2 linked regions of the Methylacidimicrobium sp. AP8 genome follow. The protein of the gene in region 2 interacts with the protein of the main gene of each other region in a pairwise test. Links are inferred from orthologs where the notes say so. Each region holds a gene or a part of one and is shown on either strand. Other genes may lie near its edges.

Evidence for each region.
Region 1: the proteins of recJ (region 2) and MTHMO_RS04150 interact in binary tests that used the Escherichia coli proteins (3 or more experiments, as listed by UniProt). The link is inferred for Methylacidimicrobium sp. AP8 from one-to-one orthologs.

The regions. Positions count from the first base shown.
Region 1 is NZ_LR797830.1:915,698-921,786, reverse strand. What follows is about bases 455-3,576. They hold MTHMO_RS04150 (DNA topoisomerase III), read left to right. Parts: upstream 455-789; coding sequence 790-3,363; downstream 3,364-3,576. Other genes in these bases: MTHMO_RS04145 (phosphoketolase), read left to right, coding at 3,483-3,576; dprA (DNA-processing protein DprA), read left to right, coding at 455-739. Also shown: more of dprA, read left to right, coding at 1-454; more of MTHMO_RS04145, read left to right, coding at 3,577-5,849.
Region 2 is NZ_LR797830.1:1,946,992-1,952,863, forward strand. Bases 1,449-4,353 are described here. They hold recJ (single-stranded-DNA-specific exonuclease RecJ), read right to left. Parts: upstream 3,837-4,353; coding sequence 2,061-3,836; downstream 1,449-2,060. Other genes in these bases: MTHMO_RS09090 (menaquinone biosynthesis protein), read right to left, coding at 1,449-2,024; secD (protein translocase subunit SecD), read right to left, coding at 3,936-4,353. Outside these bases: mqnC (cyclic dehypoxanthinyl futalosine synthase), read right to left, coding at 196-1,302; more of MTHMO_RS09090, read right to left, coding at 1,293-1,448; more of secD, read right to left, coding at 4,354-5,872. UniProt on the Escherichia coli protein: Single-stranded-DNA-specific exonuclease.

The sequences.
Region 1 (6,089 bases), 1.0 Mb from region 2 along the record:
AGGATCGCGCCGCACGAGCGTCTACGGGATCGAAGCGGCCCGCCGGCTCTCCTACCAGCTCGCCTACTCCGGCATTCCGGTGATTTCCGGTCTGGCGCGCGGCATCGACACCGCCGCCCACATGGGGGCCTTGGCCGCTCAGGGGACGACCTGGGCCGTCCTCGGCTCCGGGATCGATCGCCTCTACCCGCCGGAAAACGAGGCGCTGGCCCGGCGGATCGAGCAGTCCGGTTGCCTTTTGAGCGAGCTCCCGCTCGGGACCGCCCCCGCGCGCCACACCTTCCCGCAGCGCAACCGGATCCTCAGCGGCCTCTCGTCCGGGGTGCTCGTGGTCGAAGCGCCGAGCGCCAGCGGCGCTCTTTTGACCGCACAGTGCGCCCTCGAGCAGGGGCGCCAGGTTTTCGCCGTTCCGGGACGGATCGACAACCCCCTGGCCGCCGGCTCCAACCGGCTCATCCAGCAAGGAGCCAAGCTCGTGATGGACGCCGGGGACATCGCATCGGAGCTGGCGCTCTGGCTCCCTTCGGTCCCTGCGACCGGGGAGCGGCCGCTCCCCTCCTCTCTGTCCGAGGAAGAGCGCGCGGTCTTTACCGCTCTCGGCCTGGAGGAAAGCCCTTTCGATGCGATCGTCGCGAGAACGGGTTTGCCATCGCCCACCGTCTCTTCTACGTTGCTCCGACTCGAGTTGAAGCGGCTCGTCCGTCGTCTTCCGGGCAACGTCTTCGTGCGCGTCGCTTAGCGATGCGGGCGGCGGCTAAAAAGCATCTCGGGCCCTTCACTCGGGAACGTATGGCTAAGACCCTGATCATTGCCGAAAAGCCGAGCGTGGCCGCCGATCTCGCCTCGGCCATCGGCGGATTTTCCCAGGGACGCCAGGACGTCTACGAGAACGACCGCTATGTCATCTCCTCGGCGATCGGCCATCTGGTCGAGCTCTGCAGGCCGGGCGAGATGGACGAGAAGCACAAGGAGTGGTCGCTCGAGCATCTCCCGATCCTCCCTTCTTCCTTCCGGCTGCGCCCGATCCCCCAGACCAAGCGGCGGCTCGATCTGCTTCTCCAGCTGCTCCGGCGCAGCGATGTCGAGCGGATTATCAACGCCTGCGACGCGGGGAGGGAGGGCGAGCTCATCTTCCGCTACTTGATCGAGTACGCCCGCGTCCGGAAGCCGGTAGACCGTCTCTGGCTCCAATCGATGACGCCGGAGGCGATCCGTCAAGCCCTGAGCCGCCTTCGTCCCCAAGAGGAGATGGAGCCTCTGGCCCAGGCGGCCCTCTGCCGCTCCGAAAGCGACTGGCTGATCGGGATCAACGCAACCCGAGCGCTGACCGGCATCCACTCGAGGCCGGGCGGCTTCGTCCTTACCCCGGTCGGCCGGGTGCAGACGCCGACGCTGGCGATCGTCGTCCAGCGGGACCGGGAGATCCAGGATTTCCGCCCCCGCAACTACTGGGAGCTGCACGCTACCTTCCAGGCGGACGCCCACTCCTACACCGGCCGCTGGTTCGATCCCGGGATCTCCGCCTCCGGCCGGCGAGGCGACTCCTCGGAAGAGAGGCCCGAGCGAATCTGGGATGAGGCGCGGGCCCGGGCGATCCGGGAGAAGTGCCTCGGGAAAAGCGGCTCCGTCAGCGAGGAGCGGAAGGCCGTCCTGCAATCTCCTCCGCCCCTCTTCGACCTGACCTCCCTCCAGCGGGAAGCGAACGGACGCTTCGGCTTCAGCGCCAAGCGGACCCTGCAGATCGCTCAGGCCCTCTACGAAGTCCACAAAGTCCTCACCTATCCGAGAACCGATTCCCGCCACCTTCCCGAAGACTTCCCGGCGACCGTCCGCGGCGTAATCGAAAAGCTCGTAGGGCTTTGGGGTGGCGCGGCCCGGGCGATTCTCGAGAACGGCTGGATCCGTCCCAACAGGCGGATCTTCGATAACGCCAAGGTCTCCGATCACTTCGCGATCATCCCGACGGGCACCCTGCCCGGCGGCCTGGATCCGGCCGAGCGGCGGATCTACGACCTGGTCTGCAAGCGCTTCCTGGCCGTGTTCTATCCCCAGGCCCGCTTCGAATCGCTCACCCGGATCACGGTGGTCGAAGGAGAGAGCTTCCGGACCGAAGGGAAGATCCTCCGCGATCCCGGTTGGCTTTCCGTCTACGGGAGAGAGGCGGCGGAGGAGATGGGAGCGGAGCCAGACGCGAACCTCGCCCCCCTTCCTCCCGGGGCGAGCGCACGCGCGGAAGCCGTCGAAGTCGTCACGCTCTCGACCAAGCCGCCGCCTCACTTCACCGAAGCGACCCTCCTCTCGGCCATGGAGAATGCCGGAAAGCTCGTGGAAGAGGAGCAGCTCCGGGAGGCGATGGCCAAGAAGGGGCTCGGCACGCCCGCCACCCGGGCGGCCATCATCGACGGCCTCGTTGAGGAAGAGTACCTTCGCCGCGAGGGGCGGGAGCTTCTGGCCACGCCGAAGGCCTTTGCGCTCTTCGACCTGCTGCAGGCCGCGGGAATCCCCGTGCTCTCCTCCCCGGAGATGACGGGCGACTGGGAATGGAAGCTCCAGCAGATCGAGCGGGGATCCTTCACCCGGCCTCGCTTCATGGAAGAGATCCGCCGGCTGACCCGCCAGATCGTCGACCAGGCACGCCGCTTCGGCTCGGCCGACGCCTACGTCAAGCCGATGGAGGTCCAGGCTCCGGACGGCTCCCCTCTCGTGGAGACTCTCTATGACTACCGTTCGGCCGAAGGCTTCCGGATTCCGAAGTTTCTGGCCGGCCGGCCTCTTTCCCGGGAGGAGGTGGCCGTGCTCCTGAGAGAGGGAGAGATCGGCCCCCTCTCGGGCTTTCGCAGCCGCTCGGGCCGGCCTTTTTCGGCTCGGCTCAAGCTCGGCCCCGACGGCAAGGTCGCCTTCGTCTTCGCCGAAGAGGGCTCCGAGGAAGATCCCCCGCGGATCATCGATCCGGAACCCCTCGGCTCCTGTCCGGTCGACGGCGGCGGCGTGGTCGAGACCGCCGCCGCCTACGCCTGCGAGCACGCCCTCAAGGAAAGTCCGAGCTGCTCGTTCCGGATCGGAAAGCAGATCCTCGGTCGGCCGATTTCCCGCGCCGAGATCGCCCAGCTGCTGCGCGACCGGAAGACCGGACTGCTCTCGGGCTTTCTCTCCCGGAAGACCAAGCGCCGCTTCTCGGCTTTCCTGGAGCTCAAGGACGGGGGAAAGATCGGCTTCACGTTCGCAAAGCGGGCGCCCGCCGCCGCACTGGAGGCGGGCTCCCCCGCTTCGGCCGGCAGCAACAAGCGAGCGCCCGCCCGTGCCAAGAAGACCCCGGAGAAGAAGCCCTCCCGCCGGGCGTCCGGGAAGAACGACAAAAAGTAGCGCGCCCGCCGCCGCACTGGAGGCGGGCTTGCCATCGGGCCGGCCGTTTTGCCATGCTGGCGTCACGCCGGGACCGGCGTAATCCACCGTAACACTCTATTGGGAGGTTTGGCCCGATCATGACCCCGCTCTCCGCCGAAAGACTGGCAAAGCTCGACTCCTACTGGCGCGCCGCCAACTACCTGGCCGCGGCTCAATTCTACCTCAAGGAGAATCCCCTGCTCCGGGAACCGCTGCGCCCCGAGCATCTCAAGCCGAGGATCCGCGGCCACTGGGGATCCGCGCCGGGCCTCAACTTGATCTACGTCCACCTCAATCGGCTGATCCAGGATACCGGTGCTCGCTTCCTCTTCCTCACCGGCCCGGGCCACTGCGCTTCCGCCGTCCTGGCCAACGTCTACTTGGAGGGCACCTATACCGAATTCTATCCCGAGATGACCCGCGATTTGCCGGGACTCACCCGGTTCTGCCGGCAGTTTTCCTCGCCGGGAGGCGTGCCGAGCCACGTATCGGCGATGACCCCGGGGTCGATTCACGAAGGCGGAGAGCTCGGCTATTCCCTGCTCCATGCGTTCGGAGCGGCCTTCGACAATCCGGAGCTGATCGCGGTCGCCGTCGTGAGCGACGGCGAGGCGGAGACCGGCCCCCTCTCCGGAAGCTGGCAGTCGATCAACTTCCTCAACCCGAAACGGGACGGGGCGGTGCTGCCGATCCTCCACGTCAACGACGGCAAGCTCTCCGGTCCGACGGTCTTCGGCCGGATGGAGGACGAGGAGCTTCGCCTGCTTTTCGCGGGCTTTGGATACCAGGTGCTCACGGTCGCCGGTTCCGATCCCGTCAAGGTGCATCCCGAATTGGCGCAAGCGCTGGACGAGGCCTACGGGCAGATCCGCTCCATCCAAAAGGAGGCTCGGGAAAGCGGGGTCAAGGGGCGTCCCCGCTGGCCCCTGATCCTGTTGCGGACCCCGGACGGCTGGACGGGTCCCAAGGAGGTCGACGGCGTTCCCCTTGAGGGCACCTACCGGTCCCACCGTTCGCCCTTGATGGACGCGCGCGAGAACCCTGAGCACCTCCGGCTGCTCGAAAGCTGGCTGCGGAGCTACAAGCCCGAAGAGCTCTTCCTGGAGAACGGAAGGCTCCGGCCCGATCTGGAGGCGCTCGCGCCGAAAGGCGACCTCCGGATGGGCGCGAGCCCCTACGCCAACGGAGGAAAGCTCCTGGTCGATCTCGATCTGCCCGACTTCGCCAACTACGCGGTGGCGATCAAGCCGCGCGGGACGGTGGATGCGGAAGCCACGCGGGTGGCGGGCAACTATATCCGCGACGTCCTCCGGCGCAATCCCAACAACTTCCGGGTCTTCTGCCCGGATGAGACCGATTCGAACCGGCTGGGTGCGGTCTTCGAGGTGACCGACCGCTGCTGGGTTTCCAAGGTCCTGCCGGGAGACGACAACCTCTCCCCGGACGGAAGGGTGATGGAGGTCTTAAGCGAGCATGCCTGCGAGGGCTGGCTCGAAGGCTACCTGTGGACCGGGAGGCACGGGCTCCTGGTCTCCTACGAGGCCTTCGCCACCGTGCTCGACTCGATGGCCAGCCAGCATGCGAAATGGCTTAAGCTCTACAAAGAGATTCCTTGGCGCCATCCCATTGCTTCCCTCAACTACCTGCTCACTTCCCATGTCTGGCGGCAGGAGTACGACGGCTACACCCACCAAGGGCCGGGATTCATCGACACCTTAATCAACAAGAAGGGGGACGTCGTCCGGATCTATCTTCCGCCCGACGCAAACACCCTTCTCTCGACACTCGACCACTGCCTGCGCAGCCGGCACTACATCAACCTGATCATCGCCGAGAAGCAGCCGGCGCTCCAATGGTTGACCATCGAGGAGGCCCGGGTGCATTGCGCCCGCGGCGCTTCCGTCTGGAGCTGGGCCGGAAACGATGGAGGGGATCCGGACATTGTTCTCGGATGCGCCGGCGATGTCCCGACGCTGGAAGCGGTCGCCGCCGCCTGGCTGCTCCAGACCCACGTGCCGGAGCTGCGGGTGCGGGTCGTCAACGTCGTCGACCTGATGGTCCTCTCTCCCCCCGCCTACCACCCCCATGGAATGGATAATCAGGATTTCGTCAACCTCTTCACGGAGGAGAAGGAGGTGATCTTCGCCTTCCACGGCTATCGGCGGATGGTCCACGACCTGGTGCACGGACGGCCCAATCCGGCGCGCTTCCACGTGCGGGGCTACGTCGAGGAAGGGACGACGACGACCTCCTTCGACATGGTCGTCCTCAACGAGATAAGCCGGTACCACCTCGCCATCGAAGCGCTCCGCCGCGTCCCCCGGCTCGCCTCGCGCGCCCAGCCGGCGATCGATCTTTTCGAAGCCAAGCTGGCGGAACACCGCATCTACGTGAAAAGCCATCTCGACGACATGCCGGAAATCCAGAATTGGACGTGGAGCGCCCCGCGCCCGGCGGTCGGCTAGCCCGCCATTTCTTACAACTTTCGTAGCCGAGGCACCGCAAATGGGCTTGGGTGCGAGGCGGGGCGCAGGTTTTCCACCGGAGCTGCAGGAAGACATAGTGCGAGGAAAACCAAGCGGGAGCGAAGCAGACCGAGACCGTTTTGCAAGCCGTAGGAGAAAGCTTGTGAGAAATGGCGGCTTGGCTTCAAGCAACTCAAGTGGATTGCGGCTATCGAGTTTCTTTCCGATTTCGCCTGCGTG
Region 2 (5,872 bases):
CTTGCACGCCTGCACTCCGGAATAATCGAACTCACAAGCCTGCCCGATCACGATTGGCCCGCTGCCGATCAGCAAAATCGAATGGAGATCATCCCGCTTGGGCATAGGCTGCAGACATTTCCGCTTCCCGCCGCGCGCATGGCCGCGGAGAGGACCGCTCCGCAGCCGGGCGGCCCGCCGCGGCGGAGGCTGCGGTCATGACAATAGCTCGTACCAATTGTTCCGGCGCTTGGGCACGAATCCGGCGTCGCGGATGCAGTCCTCGATGTCTGCCGCCGTCATGCGGAAGGTCGTGCCCGCCGCCGAGACGACATTCTCTTCCATCATGACGCTTCCGAAGTCATTGGCGCCGAAACGGAGAGCGACCTGCCCGATCTCCGGGCCCTGGGTCACCCAGGAGGATTGGATGTTGTCGATGTTGTCCAAAAAGATCCGCGAGAGGGCTTGCATCCGCAGGTACTCGGAGGGCCCGAGCTTCGGGACCCGCAACGCCGTATGATCGGGCTGGAAAGTCCAGCAGATGAAGGCCGTAAAACCTCCGGTCTCGTCCTGGAGCTCGCGCAGACGGCGGAGGTGCTCGATCCGATCCTCGAGGGTCTCGACATGCCCGAACATCATGGTCGCAGTCGACCGCAATCCGAGCCGGTGAGCGGTCCGCATCACCTCGAGCCACTGACCCGCAGTGCATTTGAGAGGAGCGATGCGCCGGCGCACCTCGTCGACAAGGATTTCGGCGCCTCCGCCGGGTATCGAGCCCAAGCCCGCGTCGCGGAAGCGGCGGAGCACCTCCTCGAGCGGCATGGCGAAAGTCCGGGAGAAGTGGACGAATTCCGGCGGGGAGAATCCGTGGACATTGATCCTCGGATGCTTTTCTTTCAAGTAGTGGAGAAGCTCCAAATAGTAGTCGATCCCCAGGTCCGGATGGTGGCCGCCCTGGAGCAGGATCTGCGTCCCGCCGATCGCCTCCAGCTCGGCAACCTTCTGGCCGATCTGCTCCGGACGGAGCACGTATTGGTCCGGGTCTCTCTGCCTCCGGTAGAAGGCGCAGAAGCGGCAACCAACGTTGCAGACATTGGTATAGTTAATGTTGCGATCGACGATGTAGGTAACGATCCGCTCGCCGTCCCCTCCGTAGGCCTCCTTCTTCTTCCAGCGGCGCCGGGCGTCTGCCAGAATCCCCAGCTCGGGCAAAGGAAGGGAATAGAGATCCCGAGCCTCTTCCGGAGAGATCCTCTCGCCGCTTAAAATCTTCGCCTCCGCTCGTTTTGCCAGGCCGTTACGGCTGCCTACCGTCACACCCATAACAGATCCCTCTCGTCGGTCGCACGCTCTCCCAGGATCCGCAGCTCCCGGACAAAGCGGCGGATCCCCTCTTTTTCCCGCGCCTCTACGTCATACCGGATGTACCGCGTCAAATACTCGAGCTCGCTCTCATCCTTCGCGATCGAACTCCGCGCCGCAAGGCCCCGCCGCTTCGCCTCGCGCAGGAGCGCGGCGAGCTCCGCAGCCCTCGCCGCTCCGCGCGGGATCGCCCAGGCCGCGAAGACGAACGGAAGCCCGGTCTTCTCGCGCCAGCCCTGCCCCAAATCGAGGAGTTGGGCCCCAGGATCGGCCCTCCGGAACGCCAGCGCCCGATCTCCGATCATCAGGCGGGCATCGGCCCGCTCCGTAAAAGGGACGTACTCGGGACGAAAGCCAAGAAAATTTTCCAAAAGCACGCGCAGGAGAAGGAAAGACGACCGCGTATCGGGATCAAGGGCGATCGAGCGCACCTCAGAAAGAGGAAGATCATGAACGAGGATGACGCTCTTGACAGGACCGTCGGCCACGATCCCCACGCCGTCGACCAGGGCAAATTCTTCCGTAAGGCAGGCGCCCAGCGGGGCTAGGCCGGCGTCAAGCAGGCCCTTCCGAAGCCGGTCGGGCAATTCGGCGGGCGCGCAGAACAATACAGACTCCTCCAGGCCGTAAAGGAGCGGCTTGGCGTTGAGGTAGGGAGCGCAGCCGATTCGGAAGGGACTCATGTGCGGCTTAGTTCCCACCTTCTATATGATCCGCCCTCAGCGTTCAATCGTTCCGGCACCGCCCCCGCCGGGTTCGGGTCTCCAGTCGACGATCCGCAGGCGGACCCGTTTCCCCACCGTGTCCCAGTCGAGATGGCCCGCAACCTGGAATCTCCCGGAAATCACGCGGCCGTCCGGCGGGTCGAAAGAGAACGCCTCGCACCGGGCATCGCCAGAGCGGAGAAGCATCCGCGTCAGCCGTCCCGCCTGGACCGGAGGCCCTTCGAGACAGAGTGTCGGGAAGGCGAAGAGCGGCCGGGTGTTTCCCGCCCCGAAGGGTGCCAACCGCTCCAGCTCCTCGTAAAGCGGCAGGCTCGCGGCGGAGAGAGGGAGCAGCCGCACGATCTGGAGACGCTTGCAAAAGAGCTCAGGAGCTCCGTTCCGCGCCGCCCATCGGTTCAACTCCTCCCGGAAGGCGGCTAGGTTCGCCTCCCGGAGAGAAAAGCCCGCGGCCAGATCGTGTCCGCCGAACTTGTCCAAGTGGGCCGCGCTCGCCCGCAGCCCCTCGACGATCGACATCCCCGGGATCCCCCGCGCGCTCCCCTTTCCGTTCCCGGATTCGTCGAATGCAACGACAGCCACCAGTCGGTGAAATCGGCTTAGAAGACGCGAGGCAACGACACCCGCTACACCCGCGTGCCATCCCCTCTTGCCCACCACGATCGCTCGGCCTATCCGGGCCGGAGGCTCTTTCCGGACCATCTGGAGCGCCTCCTCGAGCATCTCGTGCTCGACCAGCCGTCGCTGCCGGTTCTTTTGGTGGAGAGCCAGCGCCCCCCGCTCCGCCTCGGATGCCGAATCGGCCAGGAGGAGGCGGAGCGATTCCATGGCGTCGTCGAGCCGCCCGCTCGCGTTGAGGCGCGGAGCCAGCCGAAAGGCGACGTCCTCCACCGTCGGCTTCTCCCCCACATTCGATACGCCGGCCAGCGCGCGCAACCCGGGCAAGCGGCGGCGGCCGAGCTGCTCCAATCCACGCGCAACAAGAATGCGATTGTCGCCGGTCAAAGGGACGACGTCCGCAATAGTCCCCAGGGCGACCAGATCAAGCTCTTCCCGCAGCACCAATCGTTCCCGATAAGCCGGCTCCAGCTTGAGCAGACCGTGGAGCAGCTTGAAGACGAGCCCGGCGCTCGCAAGCCGGCTGCCGCGGCCGTCGCGATGCGGATTGACGATGGCGCAAGCCTGCGGCCAAAAGCCGGCGGGCTGATGATGGTCGACCACGAGCGCGTCGACTCCTTCCGCGGCGAGCCAGGCCAGCTCGTCGATCGAGGTCGTGCCGCAGTCGACGGCGATCAGCAGCTCGGGCTTCTCCTTACCGTCCGGATCGTGCCGCCCTCGCTCCCGGCGGAACAGGCGAAAGGCCCGCTCCAAGCCCTTGCGAGTGAGGCCGTAGCCTTCCGAAGCCCTCTCCGGAATAAAGGCCGAGACGGGCGCCCCCAGCAGGCGCATGGCCCGCACCAGAAGAGCCGTGGCGCTCACCCCATCGACGTCGTAATCTCCATACACGAGCGTGCATTGCCTCCGGACGATCGCCTCCTTCAGCCGTTCGGCCGCTTGCCGCAAGCCGGTCAAGGCGAAAGGATCCTCCAGATCCGAAAGCCGGGGCTCGAGAAAACGGGCCGCCTCCGCCGGATCGCGATAACCGCGCGCTACCAGCAGCCCGGCAAGGAGGGAGGAGACGCCTAGATCCCGAGCCAGGGCTTCGGCCTCTTCCTCCGAAGCGCCGATCTCCCAAATCGTCTCGACCTTGTCTCCCGTGGCGGCTTCATCCATGGCAGACGTCCCCCTCCCGACCCACAACCGACCTCTCCCCCGCTTTCCGGCTCGAAGGCCGCGCAGCCGAGGGGCGTGCGAGCGGAACGTCTTCGGAGCTCACGCGCTCTGGGCGGCCGGGCGCCCGGCCGCGGGCTGGCCGCCGCCTTTCCCGCGCAGCTCGTGAAACCAGTACATGAGCCCGGGGGTAAGGAAGTGGGAGGAGAACATGCCGCCGAGCACACCGATGAGGATCGCCAGCGCAAACGGGGAAATGACCGGGCCCCCAAGCAGCAGCATGGAGAGGGTGGCCAGCAGCACGGTGCCGCCCGTGATCAGCGTCCGGGCGAGGGTCAAATTGACGCCGCTGTTGACGTGATCCGCGAATGTGCCCGCCAAACGCAGCCGGGCCGCTTCCCGGACCCGGTCGGAAATCACGATCTTCTCGTTGATCGAATAGCCGAGAATCGTCAGGAAAGCGCCGACCAGCGGCATGGTGAACTCCTGCCCCAGGATCGCCATAAAGCCTATGGCCAGGAAAACGTCATGGAGCTGTCCGAGCGCCGCCGCGGCAGCAAAGGACCACTCGTAGCGGATCGTGACATAGAAGAGGATCGCCGCCAGCCCCAGCGAAAGGGCCAGCAGGGCGCGCCCTTTGAGCTCCTCCCCCACTACAGGGCCGACACTATCAAGCCTGGCATTGGCAAATCCGGCCGCCGGGAGCTTGCTCTGCAGGACCTGCAAGGCACGCTCTCCTTCGCCGTAGCGGGTCTGCAAGGAGAGCTGCCGGTACTCGTGCGCATATTGCACCATGCTGGGATGGATGCCCGCCGCTTCCAGCGCCGCCCGGACCTCCTGGAGGGGTGCCGCCTGCCGGTATCCGACGGTTAGGGAATCCCCACCGACGAAATCGACTCCCAGGAGCTTATCGCTCCGGAGGAAAAACGCGGCCATCCCGGCTGCCAGCAGCGCGAGGGCCAGCCCACCGGCTGTCCGCCGCCAGGCCAGGAACGGAAAGTTCGGGCGCGTCAGAATCCGCATCATCGAAAGGCGCCGGAGCCAGCCACTCGCCAGGAGCCACTCGAAGGCATTCCGCGTCACCACCAGAGCCGCGAAGAGATTCGCCGCAATGCCGAGAACGAGCGTGACGGCGAAGCCTTGCAGAGGTCCGCTCCCCAGCCACATCAAGATCAAGGCGACCAGGATCACCGTGAGGTTCGAATCGAAGATCGCGCTGAAGGCGCGTTCGAAGCCGGCGGTCACGGCTTGGCGGAGCGGCTTTCCCGCGTCGAGCTCATCCCGCATTCGTTCATAGACCAGGACGTTGGCGTCGACGGCCATGCCGATCGTCAAAATGACTCCGGCCAGTCCGGGAAGGGTGAGCGTGAAGTGGAATTGCGCCAGGAACCCGAAGAGCAAAAAGAGGTTGACGGCCAGGGCGAGGACGGCAACCAGGCCGGCTAGTCGATAATAGGCCACCATGAAGAGGACGACGAGCGCCAAGGCCGTCAATCCCGCTCGCGCGCCGCTCAGGATCGAGTCGCGCCCCAGCGACGGGTCGACCCCCCGCTCCTCGAGGAGCCTGACCGGAGTTTCCAGGGGGTTTTCCAGAACGCTCGCCAAATTCTCCGCCTCCTTGGGGCTCATATTGCCCCCCGAGATCACCGCGCTGCGGAAGATCGCCGATTGGATCACGGGGGCGCTTTTCACCTCACCGTCCAGCACGATGGCCAGCTGCTTTCCGATGTTGCTGCTCGTGATCGCTCCGAAGCGACGGGAGCCCTCATCGGTGAACTCGATCACAACGGTGGGGCGGCCGACCTCGTCGAACCCGCGATACGCCCTCCGCACGAACTTCCCTCCCATCTCCGCTCTGCGCTTCACAAGGATCTGCCGCTGGCCGGAGGCCTTTCCTTCCTCGGCCGCCAAGGGAAGCAGCTCGTAGTCGGGCGGGATCCGTGCCCGACCCGCCTGGATCTCCGCAACCAGCTGCCCGGACTGCGGATGCACTAACTTGAACTCGAGCTTGGCCACCTTAGAAAGCTGCTGACGCGCCG